Linked DNA regions of Metabacillus sp. B2-18. The protein of the gene in region 1 interacts with the protein of each later gene in a pairwise test. Links are inferred from orthologs where the notes say so. Each region holds a gene or a part of one and is shown in the gene's direction. Other genes may lie near its edges.

Region 1 (3,650 bases):
CTATGCAGACCTATCGATCATGGTGCCGACATTGTTGTTCATTCTGCAACAAAATGGTTGCTTGGGAATGGTACAACTCTTGGTGGAGTCATTGTAGATGGAGGTAAATTTGACTGGAATAGTCCAAAATTCCCTGGGTTTACAACTCCTGATCCTAGCTATCATGATTTAGTTTATGCTGAAGCATTAGGAGAACAAGCGTATATTATTAAAGCGAGAGTTCAGTTATTAAGAGATTTAGGCCCAGCTATTAGCCCATACAATGCCTTTCAATTTAATCTTGGTCTAGAAACCCTTCATGTCCGTATGAAGGAACATGTATCAAATGCAAGGAAAATGGTGCAATATTTAGAAAGTCACCCAGCTGTTGAGTGGGTTCTATACCCTGAAAATAGCCAACACCCTGCGAAGGACTTAGCTGCTAAATACTTACCTAAGGGTGCTGGTTCTGTAGTAGTATTCGGTATCAAGGGCGGAAGAGAGGCTGGTGCAGCTCTTATTAACAACGTTGAACTTTGGTCACATGTAGCAAATGTTGGAGATGCGAAAAGCTTAATCATTCATCCTGCGAGTACAACTCATCAACAACTAGGCGTTGAAGATTTAAAGAAATCTGGTGTAACAGAAGATTTGATCCGCTTATCAGTAGGAATTGAACATATAGAGGATTTAATAGAAGATTTAGATCAAGCTATTTTTGAAGCAACAGGTGTAAAAGGAATGGAGAAAGTAAATTCTTAATTAATGAAATATTCTAATAATATTATTTATTGTATAATATTGAAAGGGGTTGCAGATAAATGCAACCCTTTTCATATTTGAAATGTAAAATCACAGTGAAAAAAGTAAGCTATTTTAAGAAAATAAATAATTGACATTGATTTTCAACACATGATACAATCACAATCGTACTTAAAAAGACAATCAAATATTTAACTCTTATCAAGAGAGGTGGAGGGAAGTGCCCGATGAAGCCCGGCAACCATCAGTTCATTCTGAAATGGTGCCAATTCACACAAAGCAGATGCTTTGAGAGATGAGAGAAAGGTATTCAAGCGCCTTTCTGCTCATTTTGCAGGAAGGTTTTTTATATGTAAAAAAATGAACGGTAGAAATAGTAAAGGAATAAAGGAAGAAGGTGACAAAATGATAACATTATCAAATGTTAATAAAGTTTATAAAACAAAGAGCGGCTCTGTTCAAGCTGTTAACAATGTAAACCTTGAAATTAAAAAAGGTGAAATATTCGGAGTTATAGGATATAGTGGAGCCGGAAAAAGTTCATTGATCCGTTTGTTAAATGGACTAGAAAAACCAACTAGTGGGGAAGTCGTTGTGGCAGGTAGTCAGATTGGCTCAATTTCTGGTACAAAGTTGCGTAAAGCACGCTTAGAAATAAGCATGATCTTTCAACACTTTAACTTATTGTGGTCAAGAACAGTGAGAGAGAATATTGCATTTCCTTTAGAAATTGCAGGAGTAAGTAAAGCGAAACGACTTAAACGTGTTGATGAGCTTATTAAGCTGGTTGGACTGGAAGGAAGAGAGAATGCATACCCTTCTCAACTTAGTGGTGGTCAAAAACAACGTGTTGGGATTGCCAGAGCGTTAGCGAATAATCCCAAGGTTTTATTATGTGATGAAGCTACATCAGCACTTGATCCCCAAACAACAGATTCAATTCTAGACCTGCTTGTTGATATTAATAAACGACTAGGCTTAACAATCGTATTAATTACACATGAAATGCATGTCATTCGTAAAATTTGTCATCGAGTAGCTGTTATGGAAAATGGTGAAGTGGTTGAACAAGGAAATGTATTGGATGTTTTCAGAAACCCTCAGAAACCTATAACAAAAACGTTCGTTAAACAAATCTCAGAGCCGGATGATACGAAGGAAGCAATTGACCTACTACTAGAAAATTATCGTTCTGGAAAAGTACTTCAGCTAACATTTGTTGGTGAAGGTACAGAAAGACCATTGATTAGCAATATTATTAGGAAATTTAATATTGAAGTGAATATTGTACAAGGTAAAATTTCACAAACGCAAAATGGCTCTTATGGTTCATTATTTTTGCATATAGATGGAGATCTTGATGAAATTAACCGTGCAGTTGCTTATATTGGAGAACAACAAGTAGAAGTGGAGGTGCTGGCGAATGCTTAATCAGTTTCTTCCAAATGTAAAATGGGAAAAAGTATGGGAGGCAACTTATGAAACAACTTACATGACAGGAGTTTCGGTTGTCGTCACTTTTTTCTTAGGAATTATACTTGGTTTACTTTTATTCTTAACTTCAAAAGGCAATATCTGGGGTAACAGTATACTTAATACAATTTTATCTGGAATCGTAAATATATTTCGGTCAATTCCGTTTATTATCCTTGTTATTTTACTCTTACCCTTCACTAAAGTTGTAGTTGGGTCAATTCTGGGAGAAAATGCTGCTTTACCCGCACTAATTATTGGATCCGCTCCATTTTACGCAAGGATGGTTGAGCTTGCTTTAAGGGAAGTTGACAAAGGTGTTATTGAAGCAGCTAAATCGATGGGAGCAAAAACGTCGACAATTATGTTGAGAGTACTATTACCGGAATCTTTACCAGCTTTGGTTTCAGGGATTACAGTTACTGCAATCGCATTGGTTGGTTATACAGCTATGGCCGGAGTAGTAGGTGCTGGAGGTCTTGGTGACCTTGCTTATCGAGAAGGATTCCAGCGTAATAATTTTGAAGTAACCATTGTAGCAACCATTTTTATCTTAATTATTGTGTTTATTATCCAATTTATTGGAGATATATTAGTTAAAGCTATCGATAAACGTTAGGAGGAAAAAATGATGAAAAAATATCTTTTATCACTAGTATTAACAATTTTCGCTATTCTACTTGTTGCATGTGGCGGAGGCGAAAATGAAACAACTCAAGAAGAAAACACAGGGACTGAGCAAGAAACGAAAGTACTAAAAGTTGGAGCGACAACTGTTCCTCATGCAGAAATTTTAGAAGAAGCAAAACCACTGTTAGCAGACAAAGGTATTGAATTAGACATCGAAGAGTTTTCAGATTATCCATTAATTAACCCAGCGCTTGCTGAAGGTGACCTGGATGCAAACTACTTCCAGCATGTTCCATATTTAGACAATGCAATTAAAGAAAATGATTTTGATCTTGCAAATGTTGGAGCAATTCATATTGAGCCTTTTGGTATTTACTCAAAAGAATACAAAACACTTGAAGAGTTACCTGAAGGTGCAAAAATTATCATGAGTAACAACGTTGCAGAAATGGGACGCGTGTTAGCACAACTTGAAGAAAAAGGTCTAATTAAATTAAATCCAGATGTTGATAAAATTAATGCAACAAAAGATGATATCGTTGAAAATGCTAAAAACCTAGAAATTGATGATAGTGTTGCACCAGAAATGTTGGCAAGTGCTTATGAAAATAACGAAGGTGATGCAGTTATTATCAATGGTAACTACGCACTTGCAGCAGGATTAAATCCAGCAGAAGATGCTGTAGCTCTAGAAGCTGGTGAAAATAACCCTTATGCAAACATCATTGTTGTTCGTAGTGAGGATAAAGACAAGGAAGAGATTAAGACTCTTGTAGAAGTATTAAAATCTCAAGAAATTAAGGATT
Region 2 (3,440 bases), 750 kb from region 1 along the record:
GTTAGTAGATAAAGTATTTGAAACGATTGCTACTACTGCATACCGTGCATCTATTGAACTTGCTAAAGAAAAGGGAAGCTTCCCATTCTTAGCTGGTGAACAAGAAGTAGAAACAAATCGTTTAAGAGAAGCATTCACACAAACAGGCTTTATGAGCAAAATGCCTGAAGATATTCGTGAAGGTGTAAAAGAATACGGAATTCGTAATTCACATCTATTAACTGTTGCTCCTACGGGATCCACAGGAACAATGGTTGGCGTCGCAACAGGCCTTGAGCCTTACTTCTCATTCTCTTACTTCCGTAGCGGGCGTTTAGGGAAGTTCATTGAAGTAAAAGCGGATATCGTTCAAGAATATTTAGATCAACATCCAGAAGCAGATGCGAATAACCTACCATCATGGTTCGTATCAGCAATGGAATTAGCACCGGAAGCACATGCTGACGTACAATGTGTTATCCAACGTTGGATTGATAGTTCAATCAGTAAAACTGTAAATGCTCCTAAAGGTTACACAGTTGAGCAAGTTGAAAAAGTGTATGAGCGTTTATATAAAGGTGGAGCAAAAGGCGGTACTGTTTATGTAGATGGTAGCCGTGACACACAAGTTTTAACATTAAAAGCAGAAGAAAATACGTTTGATGATAGTGACGAAGAAGTTGTTCCGAAAGAAAAAGGGAAAGTAGTACTTGTAGATACTATAAATGACCTTCGTTCAACAGACGTTACAATTGGTAATGAAGTAGGAAACACTTGCCCGGTTTGTCGTGAAGGTACGGTTGAAGATTTAGGCGGCTGTAACACATGTACGAGCTGTGGAGCACAATTGAAGTGCGGGTTATAATATGAACTTTTAAAAAGGATCTGACCATGTCAGGTCCTTTTTATATGAGGATGAGTGAAATTCATCATGTCGAAAAATGGTGAATTTTATCTAATCGAAGATACTATCCCAATAATCGTAGATAAATCTCAGGAATCGTAGATAAAATGGACAAAATCGAAGATAAACTCCTCATAATCGAAGATAAAAGAACCTGGCAACAGATTTTAATGTCATTTCATTTAAATCCACTACCTGAAAATGCCATAGAAATGAGCAATCAAGTTATTTTCTCATGGAGAATTTGTTCTATACTAGGATCACTCATGAAATTGGGAGTGCTTTCCTAATATTCCTTGTCATTACCTTTAAACTCATGTAAAATTGTAATGATTTCGTTAAAAAAGATCGGCAATTCTGGAGGGGACTACATGCCAACACCTAGTATGGAAGATTATATCGAACAAATATATTTACTTATTGAAGATAAAGGATATGCACGTGTTTCTGATATTGCAGAAGCATTGGCTGTTCATCCCTCCTCCGTCACAAAAATGGTTCAGAAATTAGATAAAGATGAGTATTTAATTTATGAGAAATATCGCGGACTCGTGTTAACGAATAAAGGGAAGAAAACAGGAAAACGACTAGTTTATCGCCATGAGCTGCTAGAGCAGTTTTTAACTATTATCGGCGTTGATCAAGATAAGATATATAATGATGTTGAAGGTATTGAGCATCATCTAAGTTGGAATGCAATCGATCGAATTGGAGATCTTGTTCAATATTTTGAAGAAAAAGAAGAGAGAATTCAATCACTACGGAATATCCAAAAAAATAATGAAGAGTAAGAAAAAGCGGTGAATGATAGTTAATCTACATTCACCGCTTTTTTGTTTGTCCAAAAAGATACTTGGTATAAAAAGTAACCAACTCCTTGTCTGTGTAAAGAAACATTGTAATGATAAGAAAGGTAAAATCATTATTAATGTAGTGGGATATTATTTTAATTATTATCCTGAGAAAGAATTAGAAGCTTTTTTAAAAAAAAGGTGGCGCGAGGGTGTGATCCTTTTTCTGCAATATCCCTTAATGTGTTTAACTCTTTAACGCAAGCTAGCAGTAAAGGTTTAAAGTGGTGATATCGAAATATGTCGAAAGAAAGTTCTTTCGATACGACAAAAAGCGACAATATTAGAATATTTTTTATGTGATAATATTCACTACTTTCATTATATTTTAATAATTTAAAATTTTAACAAGATAATTGGTAGGTGATCAAATGAGTAAAGAACCTATACTTCAAATAAGAGATTTAAAGGTATCCTTTCGTTCTGAAAAAAAGCTGGTCCCAGCAGTTGATGGAATAAGTTTCGAGTTAAATAAAGGCGAAATCTTAGGGATTGTTGGAGAGTCGGGAAGTGGAAAGAGTGTTACATCATTGTCAACAATGGGATTAATACCTAGCCCTCTTGGTGTGATTGAGCATGGTGAAATATTATTTGAAGGTAAAGACTTAACAAAATTTAGTGAAAAAGAAATGCGAGGCATCCGAGGGAATCAGATATCGATGATCTTCCAGGAGCCTATGACTTCATTAAACCCATTGTTTACAATAGGCAATCAATTAATTGAAGCTTTAAAGTTACATACAAATCTAGCGAAAAAAGAGGCAAGACTGCGTGCAGTTGAATTGCTTAAGTTAGTTGGAATACCAAGAGCAGATGAAATCGTTAATGATTATCCACATCAACTCTCCGGGGGGATGAGGCAAAGGGTAATGATTGCGATGGCGATGGCCTGTAATCCGCAAGTCTTAATCGCGGACGAACCTACAACTGCTCTAGATGTTACGATACAAGCCCAAATTCTATCTCTTATGAAAGATTTAAATGAAAGAATGAATACATCAATCATTTTTATTACTCATGACTTAGGAGTAGTGGCAGAAGTATGTGATAGGGTAATTGTTATGTATTCCGGTCAAATTGTCGAACAAGGTGACGTAAAAACAATCTTGAAAAATCCTAAACATCCATACACAAAGGGATTAATTAAATCGGTCCCTGATATTCGAGGGAAAAAAGATCGGTTATACAGTATACCTGGTAATGTTCCACGACCTGGAAGTATTATAAACGGATGTCGTTTTGCAGCAAGATGTGAGGAAATGTTTGGTCAATGCCAAGAAGAAACACCTCAACTATATAAAATGGAAAAAGAAGATCATAATGTTCGATGCTTTTTGCATAGTGGAAAGGAGGAAGTAGAGAAAAATGACAGAGTTACTTCTTCAAGTTAACGGGTTAAAAAAGTATTTCCCTATAAATGGTGGATTACTTGGCAAAAAGCAAGGTGAAGTGAAAGCGGTTGATGATTTATCTTTCTTCGTTAAAAAGGGCGAAACATTAGGAATCGTAGGTGAAAGTGGTTGTGGGAAATCTACAACAGGCCGATTGCTTATGAGATTAATAGAAGCTAGTGACGGAAGCATCATTTTTGAAGATAAAGATCTTAGGAACCTGTCTAAAACAGAATTAAGAAAAACACGAAGAGACATACAAATGGTTTTCCAGGATCCTTATGCTTCTTTAAATCCGAGACATTCTATTGAAAA

The links. Proteins that work in one complex are often made in the same cells at the same time.
Region 2: the proteins of LPC09_RS20925 (region 1) and mntR interact in binary tests that used the Escherichia coli proteins (3 or more experiments, as listed by UniProt). The link is inferred for Metabacillus sp. B2-18 from one-to-one orthologs.

Annotation. Positions count from the first base shown.
Region 1 is NZ_CP088245.1:4,108,599-4,112,248, reverse strand. Bases 268-3,159 are described here. They hold LPC09_RS20925 (methionine ABC transporter ATP-binding protein), read left to right. Parts: upstream 268-1,146; coding sequence 1,147-2,172; downstream 2,173-3,159. Other genes in these bases: LPC09_RS20915 (MetQ/NlpA family ABC transporter substrate-binding protein), read left to right, coding at 2,846-3,159; LPC09_RS20920 (methionine ABC transporter permease), read left to right, coding at 2,165-2,833; LPC09_RS20930 (O-acetylhomoserine aminocarboxypropyltransferase/cysteine synthase family protein), read left to right, coding at 268-741. In the rest of the region: more of LPC09_RS20930, read left to right, coding at 1-267; more of LPC09_RS20915, read left to right, coding at 3,160-3,650. UniProt on the Escherichia coli protein: Part of the ABC transporter complex MetNIQ involved in methionine import. Responsible for energy coupling to the transport system. It has also been shown to be involved in formyl-L-methionine transport.
Region 2 is NZ_CP088245.1:3,353,861-3,357,300, reverse strand. What follows is about bases 283-2,964. They hold mntR (transcriptional regulator MntR), read left to right. Parts: upstream 283-1,254; coding sequence 1,255-1,674; downstream 1,675-2,964. Other genes in these bases: LPC09_RS17075 (ABC transporter ATP-binding protein), read left to right, coding at 2,106-2,964. Outside these bases: more of LPC09_RS17075, read left to right, coding at 2,965-3,125; LPC09_RS17070 (ABC transporter ATP-binding protein), read left to right, coding at 3,100-3,440.